3 regions of the Paenibacillus andongensis genome follow, and region 3 is predicted to be linked to each of the others. Evidence: riboswitches for the same ligand, from Rfam matches in the RefSeq annotation. Region 3 holds a riboswitch; each other region holds the start of a gene.
What was found. Region 3 has a riboswitch for cyclic di-AMP ahead of NYR53_RS04685 (C40 family peptidase). Riboswitches for the same ligand answer to the same signal wherever they lie in the genome.
Positions count from the first base shown of each region.

Region 1: it holds a riboswitch for cyclic di-AMP, as region 3 does, so the genes downstream of both, NYR53_RS18585 (hypothetical protein) here and NYR53_RS04685 (C40 family peptidase) in region 3, are expected to answer to the same signal.
Region 2: it holds a riboswitch for cyclic di-AMP, as region 3 does, so the genes downstream of both, NYR53_RS34335 (stalk domain-containing protein) here and NYR53_RS04685 (C40 family peptidase) in region 3, are expected to answer to the same signal.

Region 1 is NZ_CP104467.1:4,123,820-4,128,664, reverse strand. It holds gene NYR53_RS18595 (branched-chain amino acid transporter permease) at 1-208, shown strand, start outside; gene NYR53_RS18590 (DUF3231 family protein) at 482-1,516, shown strand; cyclic di-AMP (ydaO/yuaA leader) riboswitch at 1,783-1,919, shown strand; gene NYR53_RS18585 (hypothetical protein) at 2,007-2,393, shown strand; partial or broken gene NYR53_RS18580 (cation:proton antiporter) at 2,746-3,506, shown strand; gene NYR53_RS18570 (nuclear transport factor 2 family protein) at 4,063-4,545, shown strand; gene NYR53_RS18565 (alpha/beta hydrolase) at 4,564-4,845, shown strand, end outside.
Region 2 is NZ_CP104467.1:1,515,066-1,519,910, reverse strand. It holds gene NYR53_RS07045 (sensor histidine kinase) at 1-251, opposite strand, end outside; gene liaF (cell wall-active antibiotics response protein LiaF) at 301-963, opposite strand; gene NYR53_RS07035 (PspA/IM30 family protein) at 1,137-1,769, opposite strand; gene NYR53_RS07030 (hypothetical protein) at 1,797-2,087, opposite strand; cyclic di-AMP (ydaO/yuaA leader) riboswitch at 2,251-2,403, shown strand; gene NYR53_RS34335 (stalk domain-containing protein) at 2,408-3,196, shown strand; gene NYR53_RS07015 (hypothetical protein) at 3,324-3,494, opposite strand; gene NYR53_RS07010 (DHH family phosphoesterase) at 3,580-4,785, opposite strand.
Region 3 is NZ_CP104467.1:1,017,466-1,022,310, forward strand. It holds gene NYR53_RS04650 (hypothetical protein) at 1-315, shown strand, start outside; gene NYR53_RS04655 (AIM24 family protein) at 343-1,041, shown strand; tRNA gene NYR53_RS04660 (tRNA-Gly) at 1,144-1,218, shown strand; tRNA gene NYR53_RS04665 (tRNA-Arg) at 1,227-1,303, shown strand; tRNA gene NYR53_RS04670 (tRNA-Pro) at 1,320-1,396, shown strand; tRNA gene NYR53_RS04675 (tRNA-Gly) at 1,415-1,485, shown strand; partial or broken gene NYR53_RS04680 (permease) at 1,859-2,454, shown strand; cyclic di-AMP (ydaO/yuaA leader) riboswitch at 2,521-2,680, shown strand; gene NYR53_RS04685 (C40 family peptidase) at 2,683-3,573, shown strand; gene NYR53_RS04690 (hypothetical protein) at 3,820-4,416, shown strand; gene NYR53_RS04695 (stalk domain-containing protein) at 4,413-4,845, opposite strand, start outside.

The sequences.
Region 1 (4,845 bases), 3.1 Mb from region 3:
TCTCGGCAAAGTATTGCCCTCAGCAGCTCTAGGGTTACTAGTTGTCTATAATATCAAAGATGTCCAATTTTTATCCGGTGACCATGGTGTACCCGAATTGTTTTCAATTGTTGTCGTTGCTTTGCTGCATATTTGGAAAAGGAATATGTTTTTATCCATAGCAAGCGGTACTCTCGTCTATATGTTTTTGATTCAATTCATATTTTAGAAGTGAGGAATAATAATGGCCTTCCAATCAAGAACCGAACAAGTACCATCGATTTCAAAACTGAACATTTGTTTCTGTGGGGTAGGTTCAATGGCAGAGGCTTTAGTCCGAGGAATTACTGCTAAAAATTTGACGAATATAAATTAAAGGGCAGCAAAGTTGAGCGTGCAATACAGCAAGCTTCGGATGCTACGATGAATATATATATAGCAGACTGGATAACAATAATAAAAATAAAATTAAAAATAAAAATACCCATAAATGGGGGATGAAATGGAAGCTATAAAACCGATAAAGTTAATCTCCACAAGAACAAACAAGACAAAAATGGACGAAAAATTAACTTCGGCTGAAGTTGGAAAACTTTGGGCTACTTATATTGGGAATTCAATGGCCAAATGTGTTTTGAGCTATTTTCTTCAAAATATTGAGGATCAAGAAATAAAAAAAACTGTAGAATACGCGCTATTTTTATCTGAACAAATGGTTCAAACCATCAAAGAAATATTAAACAAGGAGAATCATCCTGTTCCTGTTGGTTTCACTGAAGACGATGTAAACTTAGGGGCGCCTCGGCTATTCTCGGATGAATTTTATCTTCATTACTTGAAGTATGCAGCAAAAGCCGGGATGAGCATTTATGCAATTGCTGTACCACTAATGAGTAGACACGATGTGAGAACATTTTTTACAAACTGCTTGGAAGTGACAATCAAACTAATAAATCAGGTCAACGACGTTTTAATCATAAAAGGTTCATTCGTTAAAGCTCCTTACATACCGATCCCGAAAAAGATAGAAATTGTGAAAAAACAAAGTTACCTTAACGGTTTCTTAGGACATGTCAGACCACTTCACGCATTAGAAATTACCCACCTTTACGATAATATTCAAAATAATGTGACAAGCAAATCCTTACTCATCGGATTCAGACAAGTAACCAAATTAGATGAGGTTAGAGAATTTCTACATAGAGGTGAGAAAATCACCTCGAACCATATAGAAACTTGGAGCCAGCTCCTTGAAGATGAAGGATTGCAGTCCCATCCCGCATTGGACCACTTAGTAACGAATTCTTCTTTTTCTCCATTTTCAGATAAATTGATGGTATTTCATAAGGTGGATATGTTTTCGATGAAGATCAGATCGTATGGTAATTCTTTAGCTGTTGACGGAAGGCATGATATTGCGGCGAAATATGCAGGATTTCTATTGGACGTAGGACGTTTCGCAGAGGATGGAGCCAAACTAATGATAAATCATGAGTGGATGGAGCAGCCACCACATGCATCTGGCCGAGATGCTTAGCATCAAATGTATAAGAACAAGTTTACATTAAAATACGGGATCTTCGCCGCCAAATAGTCTACAAAGAGGATCAGCCGTGGCGGGTCCTCTTTATACTTTTCTTTTGAAAGCTGGTTCCAAACGGTCAGTACCGCAGTGAACGGAATTTCGTATAATTGGCCCGATACAGTTTAATAGAACTATTAATTGAGAATAGACATAAAAATATAAGTAAATATTACTATTGTTTCTAAGTATGTATTGGGGTAAATTGATAAAATAAGAATAATCATACTACGCTTAATTCTTTAGATTAAAGAAGCGGGGGAACCAAGTTTTCTGGGGTGAGTACATTTTTTAAGTGTTAGGGTTAACTTTCGACCCGAATCCGTCAGCTAACTTCGTCAGCGTAGAAAGAAAATGATAGAAACATTAAATGGGTCCTTTATATTTAAGGGCTTTATTCCCTCGCTTCCTTTTTTCGTTCAAGAGAAAAAAGGAGGAACTAGACATGCTTCTTAAGAGAGTAACCAAAGAGGTGAAGAACCTTTTTCAATCGAAAAGATCAAACACTTCTGTACAACGTCAAGAAGAGATTCTTCACTTAAAGCGACGGCTGGAGGAGTTCGACATTCAATTTTCCAATTTGGCGTATAGGCCATCTGGCGTCGAAACACAGACTTTATTGGAAATAAGCAAAACAGTCGGACAAAACAATGACTTACTAAACCAACTAAGTATGGAAAGGGAATTAGCGGTTCAACAATTACTAGCCAATCGCGTCGGCATTTCTTTAAAAATTTTGAAGGAACATCACAAATTTATCGTAACCATGGCTCATATTTTTGGTGGTCCGTATCCTTGCCTCAGAGAGTACATAAAAAGCAGTATTATATGAGTTTCGTTGAAGGAGAAAGCTGTGTTTTTTCGACAGAAAACGATACTTGAAATAAAGCAGGCAGCTGAGGCAGCCTGCTTTTTTAATTGAACTAAAGGGTGGGATTATGGAAAAATGAGTCCAAAATCCTTCGGTTATTTAGTGCAAAAGTGGAGGCGGGTAGTTATAATAACGAATCGGACTAGCATACCTTAATAAGGAATGGGGGGACTTATTATTAGTATGGGGCATGGTGCTTTATTACCTCTTTTTTGGCTGTTTCTATGTATATTTGTCGTGCAAATGCTACTTAGCAGAATGAAAGGGTTCCGGATTCCTTCCGAAGATCGGGCAAAACCCTCTTATTATCGGATTGTTAGTCTTTGTAGGGACCACTTTGTTGGCTTTTCTGTTAGGAATAAGAATTCACCAAATAGACCCCTTAACAAAGTCCTGGATGATAACGCTTATTCTTTTGACAACCTCACTCGGGATTGTAATGCCGGTCCTCAAGGAAACGGGAGTAATCAAAAGCCAATATGGCCAACTGCTTCTAACGTCCGCAATTATCGCCGATCTCCTCACTATGATCATTCTTTCTATCATTGGAGGATCCTACCATACTGGATTTACGTGGCGTCAGGCTTCCGTAGGTTTGCTTCTGCCTTTATCCGTAATTATCTATCAGGCCATAATCAGATTGAGGAAAACCTCATTTTGGCATAAGGAATTCCACAAAAATTCCGTCGTCCGATTGCAGGGGCTGCTGGCTGTTCTCGGCCTTTATGGAATCATCACAGATATGACAGGTTCGGAGGTTATTCTAGGCAGTTTTTTGGCTGGGTTTCTTCTAGCAAGTTTTCATCTACATGATCATCATCCGTTTAAGGAGCAGTTAGAAGGGATAGGCTATGGCTTGATTATTCCTATTTTCTTCGTCATGGTCGGCGGAAGGCTCTGGCAGGCGGATTCTTGCTATCATCTCGTATGACATTAATCGTTGTTGCGGCATCGATCGGCATGAGATTGGGAGTTATTAATAAGGGAATTCAAGATGCAGTCATTGTGATCGCCATCATTACTTCTGTGCTATCTCCAATGATCTTCTCTATGAGCATTACGAAACCGTCTTAGCTCTGCGAAATGAGCGGACCTTGTGCTCCACACGGTTAAGGATGTGAGCCTAGCCCTGGATTTCAGGGATGAGGCGCAGTTGATGAAGAGGAGCAGGTGGGGTTCAGGAAGGAAGGTCTGCCTTATATGAAAGTAGATTTTTTCGCTGACAAATTTGGGTTTGCGTGCATTGATTTGGAACACTTCATGAATATTTGAATGAACAGCGAAAAGACGATCGCTATTCCTAAAATTAGGAATAGCAATCGTCTTTTGTTTTGTTCGGGGTAGCCATTTCTCAAAAACCATAAGTTTATCAGTGGCCTCTTTTCTTCCTAGGTATTTTTTCTTTGTTTACAAAATGGGGTCTTGACCAGAATGAAAATTTCCTCTGATTTGGTTTTTTTGTACAAAAACAAGAATGTAATGTGCAAGAGAATGGATTATGGATTCGTTATTCTGAGATAGAAATAAAATAATTCCGATATCGCGAGGAGGAGTCCCAATGAATCTTTGAATGAAATAGATGGTCAGCGAAGCGAAGTTAATATTCATTTAAGCTCAGGAGGTATGAAACATGAACAACACACAAGTACAATTCGACTGGATGAACAAAATGGCTATTATCGAAACGGTGTCCAAATTTGCTTATTACGCCGACCATCGGCAATGGGAGGATTTGCAGCAGCTTTTCACAGAAGAAGTGAAGGTTGACTATACATCCTTGGCTGGAGGCGAGCCGGTCACGATCCCGGCAAACGTACTTATGGATAGTTGGAATAAAGTATTAACGCCATTAAAGGCGACACAGCACTTGATTTCTAATCATATCATCGACTTCGATAACGAGCATCAAGCAACATGCCGTGCATACTTTCAAGCACAGCATGAATTTCCGAATCCTTTTGGCGGAAGTCAGTGGACTTTGGGGGGGAAATACTTGTTCCTCTTCGTTAAGGAAAACACCCAATGGAAAATATCTGAACTGGTCATGACTGCTGTATGGGCTAATGGCAATCAAAATATTATGAACTTGGCAAGTCAACAGCTAAATATTTAAAAAAGGGAGTTGATATAGATGGAGAAAATATCGTTTCAAGCAGATGGTTTGACAGTTGTGGGGCAAGTTTTCCTGCCACAAAGCGCTGTAAGAGGCGGTAAGCTTCCCGCATTGGTCTTTGAAGGCCCGATGACTGGACTTAAAGATCAGGTGGTTGAAGTTTATGCCAAAAAGCTGGCTGATGCCGGGTTCTTGACCTTAACGTTTGACCATCGTTTTTACGGTGAAAGTCAGGGTGAGCCCAGGCAGTTCGAAGCCCCGGGCAAAAAAGTGGAAGACCTCCGGGATGCGGTTACTTAC
Region 2 (4,845 bases), 500 kb from region 3:
TCCATCATCGGCTCCAGCCTCCGAGTAATTCGGTTGCTATTCCAGAAGCCGTACACAGCGCCAATGCCGCCTATTACCAAAATCGTTATGAATGTAAACTTAACGCCCTCTTGCCAGCTTGTAAATGGCACAATCAGATTGCGTGAATTCAAAAAATAAATGATCGCGCCAAACACAACGAAACTAAAGATGATCGATTCACTCATGCTGCGCCATATCATATTCGTTAATCGCCGTTTATAGCCGTCCAATTGGTGATGAACCTCCTCTAGATCATTACGCATGCCCAAGCGCACATTCTCACAATACTTTGATCTTGATATCTCCTACGATGTAAGAAAGCACAAGTTTCACGCGGTGATCGCAGAGTTCATAGTTAGGGGACTGCCAGACCAGCTTGTTCATAACCCCTGACTCACGCTCATTCGCAACTTGAATCTGCCCGAAAGAGATGGAAGCTGTGACAGCGACACCGATATCCTCCGGCACTTTGATATCTACATCTCCTACAATGCCTTGCAGGATGACCGTGGTTTCCTTTTGCTCCAAAATCGCAAGTGAAAGATCAATGTAGGTTTCTCCAATAATGTACCAAGTTGAACTGTTACGTAAAATCCAAGGCTCACGGCCTAATCGGACGCTATCCACCAATTTCTGCTTTTGCATATACGTGTCGTCTTTGTGTACTTGCTTAGATCGTATGAAAAACAAACCTAGCGAAATTAAGACAATAGAAAACACGATGGTAATATGATCACCGAATAAAATCACTGCCCCTATGCCTATCAGTACATAACCTTTGCGCTCTTTGCGTGAACGCACCCGATGAATGCCTAGCAAGATGAGGATTATGGCAAGAATGGGGAAAAAGCCTATCGTATGATCTAGAAGCAAAAAAAGACCGGCTCCAATCAGCACTAGTGCTGTATTGCGGTTACGGTTGCTTTTAGTTTCTTCTCCCATCGCTGCACCTCCTCTGGCTGACTTTTAAATTAGTTCATATAGATTCCTAGCATACCATAAGAATGGACGACCTCCAAGATGCAAATCCTTGCGCGGCAAGGCTTCCGCATGAATCATGGAGGTCAAGGGCCCCTCTGCGCCTACTTACTTGGCGCTGGAGGGATAACACGCGGCTATTTCTTGCCGCGCGGGTCAGTGTCATCGCTGGAGCGATGCTGCTGCCACTCCTGCTGGAACTTGCCGCGCAGCGTGCGCAGTTCCTGCTGAAGGTTGCCGCTGGCTTCCTTCAGCGTCTCTTGCGACAGGCGACCCGCTTCGCGGAGCCCCTGCAGCGCTTCCCGGCCGAGCTCGCGGCCGGTCACTTCCAGCTCGCGCCATGCGTCGCGAGCCTCTTTCTCGTGCAGCCCGCTGCTCGGCGGCTGCACCCGAGGCCCCTCGGCTGCGCGCCCCGCACGCAGCCCGCGCAGTTCATCCGCGAGCGCCAGGCACACATCCTGGCTGCCCGCGTACTGCGCGCGGTAGAGCTCGCAAGCGGCTTCCTCGCGCTGCTTCTCTTGCAGCGCTAGCCGCGCGAGCTCTTCATCGCCGGCGCGCATTGCCAGCTCGGCTTGCTCGCCGCGCAGCTGCGCCATCTCCTCTGCGTTCACAATGTGGCGTCGCAGCTCAATGGTTCGCTGCAGCGCCTCCTCATAGCGCTGTTCAAGCTTATCTATCACGCTGCCCCCCCGTTCATGTTGCTCAAGCTTGCTTGCCGTTTCTTGCCATGCAGCTTCAGCTATTTTGCCAATCCGATTCAATATATTCATGAAGTTACACCTCCATTTGCTTGAAAATTAATATTCATTTCGTTTCTTCAATAAATGAAATCCATACAACACTATACATACTGCGAAAGCGATCGCGATAAAGCCCGATAGTTTAATGGTCAGTATCAATCCGCCCAAGCCGGCAATAAACCATCCAATTTTCTTCCCATTCTGAATGCCTACATAGCCTAATCCAAGCAGAGCTGCCGGGAATAACAACCCCATTAAATGAATGTGACCACCAAACTGATGCAGACAAATAAGTAAACCTGCTGTGATTAAAACCAAAGCCAACCCTTTAGATCGATCCATACTCATTTTTGCTTACCGCCCTTCACATATTCTTCATGCTTCTATCGTACCTGAAACAGATAACCGTCAAAACGGACTCGCGACTGTTTTTGTACCTAGACCTAAGTCTAGTACACTCTAAGACCTCCATCCATATTTTGGTCGTTGTCCCACAGAGCCTCGAATGCTAAACTATTTGAAGCCGAGTCCGGTGCACAGACAAAGTGCCGGTACGGGGGACGATTTACATGGGGTGAATATTTGCTCTTCAAAAGAGCAGACTAGGGAGAACCTTCTTCCCGAACCCGTCAACTAACCTCGAAGGCTCATTGAAGGAGGATTACCAATTGCATACAATTACTAAAGGGTTAACTAGCCTTGCTGTGTCTTTAACAGTGTTGGCAGGAGGCTTTCTTTCCCCATTTTCGGCGCATGCTGCAGAGATGGATGTGAAAGTGCAAGTCAATGATGAGCTCGTTCAATTTCCGGATGCTCAGCCATTTCTGGATGATAATCATGCTACCCAAGTACCGATTCGTTTTGTAACGGAGAAGCTTGGTTATGATGTGAAGTGGCAAAAAGAAGGCGATGAGATCAAAGTCACGCTAAATAACAACAAACATTCGATCACCTTAGTATCGGGACAAAAAGAAGCCAAAATCGATAGCACCCCTGTCGAGATGGACACACATGCGGAATTCCAAAACGGACGCGTATACGTGCCTCTTCGTTTCCTAAGCAAAGCATCCGAAATTCCTGTTCAGTGGGACGCTAGCAGCAAAATAGCTATTCTAAGTAAAGATGGCAATCAGCATAAGCCAGATTATGAATTATTTCAATCTACTGCCTATTCAGCAGATCCTTCTGAAAATGGCGGCTACGGAGCTATGGATTATATGGGTAATCCATTAGGTATTGGAACCGTTGCTGTAGATCCCTCTGTGATTCCTCTAGGGTCTAAGCTCTATATAGAAGGTTATAATTTCAACGGCCTTCCTGCAGGCGGCATGTATGCTTATGCAACAGATACAGGCGGTGCAATCAAAGGCAAACGTATTGATATCTTTATCCCAGGATCTAAGCAATCTTTGCAGAAATTTGGTATCCAAACCATTAAAGTGTACAAACTAAATTAAACGGCTTATAACAAAAAAAGCTTGGTTTCTGAGATGTACTTCTCAAGAAATCAGCTTTTTTTATTTAAGGTGGGAAAAACAGAAAAACTGCTCTCCCAAAAGTGCTAGAAGAGCAGCCTGTTGTTACTTAAACTTGATTTTTGGGAATACCATTTAAACTTGGGACGAAATCATCGGCATTGTGGCTCGATAGCGTTTGCGCCTCTTCAGTAAAATTAGCGTTATTCTGCTGATTTTTTTTCTTATCTGCTCGGTTATCTTCGCGGTCATACTTGGGATCGGCTTCATTTTTGGGCATAGCGTTCACCTCCATTGTCTCATAGTTAGTATGAGGAGGAGGCTTGCATTTTATCCCAGTTATCTGGAACTGGCGTCGTTCCTTATCATACTGAACTACCCTCGAGGGTTTTTGTTTTTCTTGCCGCCATATGCTCCATTAGGAAGGCAACATACGTTTCGTCCCGAACTAACCAAGCTGCATAATCTCTTTTGACATAACGTTCCGCCTCTTCGAAAGTACTAAAATGTTGGTTGGATAGGGCCCCATCCACATCGACTTCCCACTTGCCTCCTGAAGGAAAAATAAACACTTGTTGTTCATTTCTATTCTCATAAAGGGATCCATAAACAGAATTTTTCGTGTTAAATGTATTTTTATTCGCATCCGCGCGAATGGGCTCCATCGGAAATGGCTTTGCTACATACCACTGATAAGCTTCTTCTGTCATTGAGCAACCGGAAGCTTTAGCATGGCCCCCTCCTCCATAAAGACCCGCAATTTCCGAGACATCGATGTGATCGTGAATCGTTCGAAAGCTTATCTTCTTACCGCCCATATTCATGATTGCGATATAATCCAGATGAGGATTTTCTTTGCCTAGATCGTTTCCAAGTTCAGAATGATAGGATTCCGCATGAACGATGCCTACATGATGATCATTAATACGGGAGTGGATGATTTCTCTCTTTTTTCTGCGCACATAGCGTTCGATTTTTTCTTCTTCCATATCCAAAATTTTTTCTTCAAAGGGATCGAATGCAAAGTTCTCACTTTGCTGAATGCGAGCTACCATTTTTTCCTCAAATTCTTCGATGGAAATTAAATAAAAGAGATCGTTTAATCGCTTGGCCTTCATGTATTCATTCTGTTCCCATTCCCAAGTATCATACTGACGGACCAATTCGACGAATTCATCTAATCCCTTCATCGGCTTCAACAATCCGTTCTGGATCAGATACTCATAGAATAGAGAAGTTGCAGAAGCGAGTTTTCCATCTTCATACGCGATCTGAACCATTCCCCACGAATATTTGTTTAAATGAAGTGAGGTTTTATGATGATCAATAAGTTTTACTTTCCCACCCGATTTCGCAAACTCGTTAAGTCCTTGTTCATTCGTTTCATCCACGGATAAGTCGGTGATAAACAAATAGCTCTTTTTTCTTGATTTTTCTAAAAAGCGCTTTACTTGTAGATTCAACCCTCCGACAGAGTTATATCGAATTTCTACCTTTTCCCCGAATGCTAATCGAGCTATTATACCGCAACCTACTCCATCCAGATCATTATGAGTATACAAATGATACAAGGACACACCCTCCTGTTAATGATTTCCATTAACGTGCCCTTGATCAAGTCACTTTATTCG
Region 3 (4,845 bases):
GAACAAATTCAGAAAGACTATGAGTCTACGAAACAGCAATTAGAGGATCAGAAGGACAAGCTTTCCGAAGCCATACGGCATTCGCAAGAAACAGAAGAGCGGCTTCTAGGGCAAAACGAAACGCTTAAAAGGGAAAATGAACAATTGCAAGAGCGCTTGAAGGCCATGGAACAAGTCGATTTAGATAAAGATAAGCGAAATCGGAAATTAACTTATATGGTTGTGACGGCTATTTTGCTGATTGTTTTTTATTTTGTGCTTGGCCGTGTGTTTCGATTCATGGTTTGGCGGAGGCAGAAGCGCGGAATGAGATAGATGTAGTCTACGAGGAGGTCGGCGTGTATGGAGGTATCTTTCGAGGAAGTAAGCTCACATGCAAAGATAGCCACGTTGTGCATCGAACAGGGTGAGTCTGTTCATGTCCTGCATCCGAACCAAATTGTCGCTTTTCAAGGGAAGTCTGAGCAGAGAGAAGATTCTTTCATGAAACTGCCGAGTATGTATAGGAAGAAGCGTTTTGTCCAGTCACGGCTGCATGGTCCTGCCAATGTCATGCTAGGGCTGCCTGAAGGGTATAGCATGGCTGTTATACCAATAGATGCGGATGATGATCTTCTGTATGAATTCCGACATGTTTTATTTTACACAGAGGGAGTCAGCTACGCTTCTCATCTGCAAAATGTTAAGAATACACTGATTACGCAGGATTTCGTGAAAATGCAATTTAGAGGTCCAGGTAAACTAGGTCTTCTGACGGCAGGACCCATTTATCAAATGGCTTTGGATGTTAAGCAGCCCTTATATGTCGATACAAGCTGTCTTGTTGCCTATCCGCGGAACGCTCAGCTGCGTCTGTGTGTGTACGGCAACACATTGGCCAGTCAGCATATGAATTATCATTGGGAAATGACGGGACAAGGCTATGTTCTCATGCAGCCCTGCAAGCCAGATCGTAAATTGGATGAGCATATGAAAAATGACAGTTTATTGCGTCGCATTGCCAAAGAAGTACTGCCGTTTGGCGGGATTTTCATTAAATAAAAAAAGGTAAGAAAAAACATTTGCATTTGTCCTTAATTCCTGATATATTATTCCTTGTCGCCTCGGAGAAACGTTAGCGAGAATGACAGGTAATTGTACGATGCGGAAGTGGCTCAGCGGTAGAGCATCGCCTTGCCAAGGCGAGGGTCGCGGGTTCGATCCCCGTCTTCCGCTCCAATTCATTTGCGCCCTTAGCTCAGCTGGATAGAGTATTTGACTACGAATCAAAAGGTCGGGAGTTCGAATCTCTCAGGGCGCGCCATTTTCATTTAACGCTTCGGGACGTAGCTCAGCTTGGTAGAGCACCTGCTTTGGGAGCAGGGGGTCGCATGTTCAAATCGTGTCGTCCCGACCATCAATCCCTTTATAGTACGCGGGCGTAGTTTAATGGTAGAACTTCAGCCTTCCAAGCTGATCGCGTGGGTTCGATTCCCATCGCCCGCTTAACAGTAAGTGATCAAGACCACCTTCGGGTGGTCTTTTTCTTTTTTAGAGTAAAAGAAAGGGAAGGATACCCCTTATTTAATGCGGTTAGTTCGCTTTTTGGTTTACGGGGCAGTCGGATTAGGATGCCTGTATGAGTGCTTTTTCCTGTTTATAAGTCCGGTAGCTTGAACCTTGGCGTTCAGGCTTCTTCTTTGTGCTGGAAAAAAAACTTGCCAAAACTAATTATATTAGTTAATATGCTAATTAAATTAGGATTCGGAAAGGGATGGTGCTCGACATGTCATTTATTGTATTTATGCTCTTATTTACAGTGTTATGTGGCTGGCTGGAAAGCCGAGTTCTCAATCGCTCGAAAAGGGAGGGAATGTAAATGTTTGCTGGACATTTTGGGCTTGCTGCAGCAGTGAAAGCAAGAACACCGGAGGTGCCGATCTGGGCGCTCATGCTTGTACTCAGCTGCTTGATGTTGTATTCGTACCCTTATTTCTTTCTGGCGCTGAAACGATCGATACAAGCATCGGTACGGGTTATGGGGAAGGGATTATTCACGCTGATTATACACACTCATTAGTTGGGGCATTACTCATTGCTATCTTATCGGGACTATTGGCTTGGAAGTTATGGGGCAAAAGAGGAGGCGCGGCTATAGGAGCGCTTACCTTCAGTCACTGGATACTTGATCTTCTCGTTCATCGTGCAGATATGCCATTCTTACCGGGAAATGCTGGAGGACTTCCATTAGTAGGATTTAGACTGTGGCAGTGGCCGTGGGTGAGTGCTTCTCTTGAGATTATTCTCGTGGTTGCAGGGTCTATTCTTTACTATCGCACACTTCGTAAAACCGCTAAACTGTCAAAACATATGACAACAGACGGTAACTTAATTTGGCGTACACGTCTTGCGGGAGGAGTCATGGCCGTTCTGTTGATTGCTTCTTTTATTTCAGACTTTGTCTTGCATCTATAACTCCGTGGAAACTATTACCACTATGCAAAAGTTGAAACTAACTGTCTAACTATGCTAGTCTAACATAGACAAAAAATGCCGAATCTCGGAGCAGCAAAAGCTCTGGTACGGGGGACTTCTTTATTTGGGGTGAATGAATGCTCAGCTGTTTTAATAAACTGAGCGCGCTAGGGAAACCTCTTCCCGAACCCGTCAACTAACCTCGGAGGCTTCAAGGAGGAACAATTTTTGAAACTTTTTACAAAAAGCTTTATTTGTTCATGCGCACTTGTTTGTGCGGCAGTATCCATGTTTTCCGCTTCTTCGGTTCAAGCAGCATCATCTACATCCACTGTGAAAGTCCAGGTCAACGATGAGTTGATTAAGTTTCCAGAAGTAGAGCCGTTTATTGACAGCACAGGAACGTTGCAAGTTCCTCTACGCGTACTATCTGAGAAATTAGGTTATCAAGTAGGCTGGGCGAAGCAAGAAAGCGAAATAGTGGTCACGTTGGTGAACAAGCAGCAGACGATTCAACTGACTACCGACGAGAAGCAAGCGATCGTTAACAGCAAGAAGATTAGTCTGGAAAGCAGTCCAACGCTTTATCAAGGTAATACGTATGTACCCTTGCGTTTCATTACTGAAACATTCGGTTCTCCGATTGAATGGAATGAAGCGAATCGTATTGCGATTGTGGATGTCGATGGCAAGTCGCACAAGCCAGCCTGGATTGCACCGCCACCAGCACCAGCTCCAAAGGTTGCAGCGGTAGTTACACCATCCATATCTGCTCAAATCGTGCAAACAGCAAACACATTTATGGGTACGCCATACGTTTGGGGAGGTACAACACCCAGCGGGTTTGATTGTTCCGGATTTGTGCGCTATTTGTACGAAGCTAAAGGTATTGATCTACCCAGAACTTCGGTCCAAATGTACGATGAAGCAGGAACCAGGGTTATGGACTTGAAGGCTGGAGATCTTGTGTTTTTTGCTTCGGGCAGTGTAAATCATGTTGGTATTTATCTGGGAAATGATCAATTCATTTCGGCGACAACGTCTAGAGGCGTAAGGATAGATAGTCTCGCCAGTTCATACTGGGGATCCAGATATGTGGGAGCCAAAAGAGTTCTGTAAGTAAGCCATGTAGTGAAAAAGGATTAAAAATATCGGGCATTTGTTTTCTATGAATCTTTCGAATGAGAGCATAGAAGGCAGATGTTCTTTTTTTATGCGAAATATTGCGATTTTTATCGAAATTTTATGGTTTTTAGCCTATAATGAAGAAATGTTTGGAAGAAAGCAGGTGACACGAACGGCATGCAATTAAGTGTCTGGAAAAGTTGGTTTTATAAAAAAAGACATTCGAATAGAGCAAATAGCATGTATATCGTGGAAAAAGGTCCTGCCATACCGGAGGAGATTCAGGGAGTCATTGATCGATTTTTCCTTACGTATAATCATTTCAAAGGGGCAAGAAGCCTACAGACGGATACGTTTATAAAAGAAGTATTTTACGCAACGAAACAGGATCCTAAGGATCAAAGGTCGATTGAAGAGATGGAAGCCTATATTCAGCAGAAAAATGTGCACCGATTGCGATTGAAATCTTATATTGTCGATGAGTATCTTCGCATAGGCGAGAAGGTTTGCATGATTGGTGTAACGAGGGAATTCAGTAATAATCAGAGAAATCGCGTGCTTTATTTTCTAATAAAAGAGGATCAGTCTTGGCGCTTTCATCATATCGCAAGGTCTCACCATGGGAATGTTCTAGATAAGTTTCAAGTGAATGAGCAAACCGGGTTCGTAGTTGGAGATGATAAAGCCGCTCTCCTCTTTCTGACACACTCCGGGTCTGCCGATGCCTCCACCTTTATATTGGGTGATTATGTGCATGTGGAAGGTTATTTGGAAGTGGAGCAAGAGGTGAGCAGCCAACTGTATTACCGTATTGTACGAATGAATCGAGTGCACTAAAAACGAAGTGAAGCCCGGTAAAGCTGTGGATCCCACTGGATCTGTCCGCCTAAAGATTCAATAATGGCTCGTAAAGGCATATAAATATGACCATCTAGTATGGTAGGTGCTTCAGGGAGTATGACCGATTGCCCATTCACAGTCATCACGGAATGATCCGGCTGAAGCTCAAGACTAGTAGAACCATGATGAACAGTTAGTGTACGGGTTGTACCGTTCCATTCGAATGTGGCACCGATTCTTTCTAGAATGCCCCGAAAGGGGACCATACTTGTCTCTTGCAATAGATAACCTCGGAACTCATGTACGAATTGTCCATTTACCTCTAATTGGATTTGTGGATGATCAAGACGCTCAATGACAAGCGCATTGCTCAGCGCCCTACCGGGACTTCGCAGCATGGAGCCATTAGCATACAGTGATGAACTT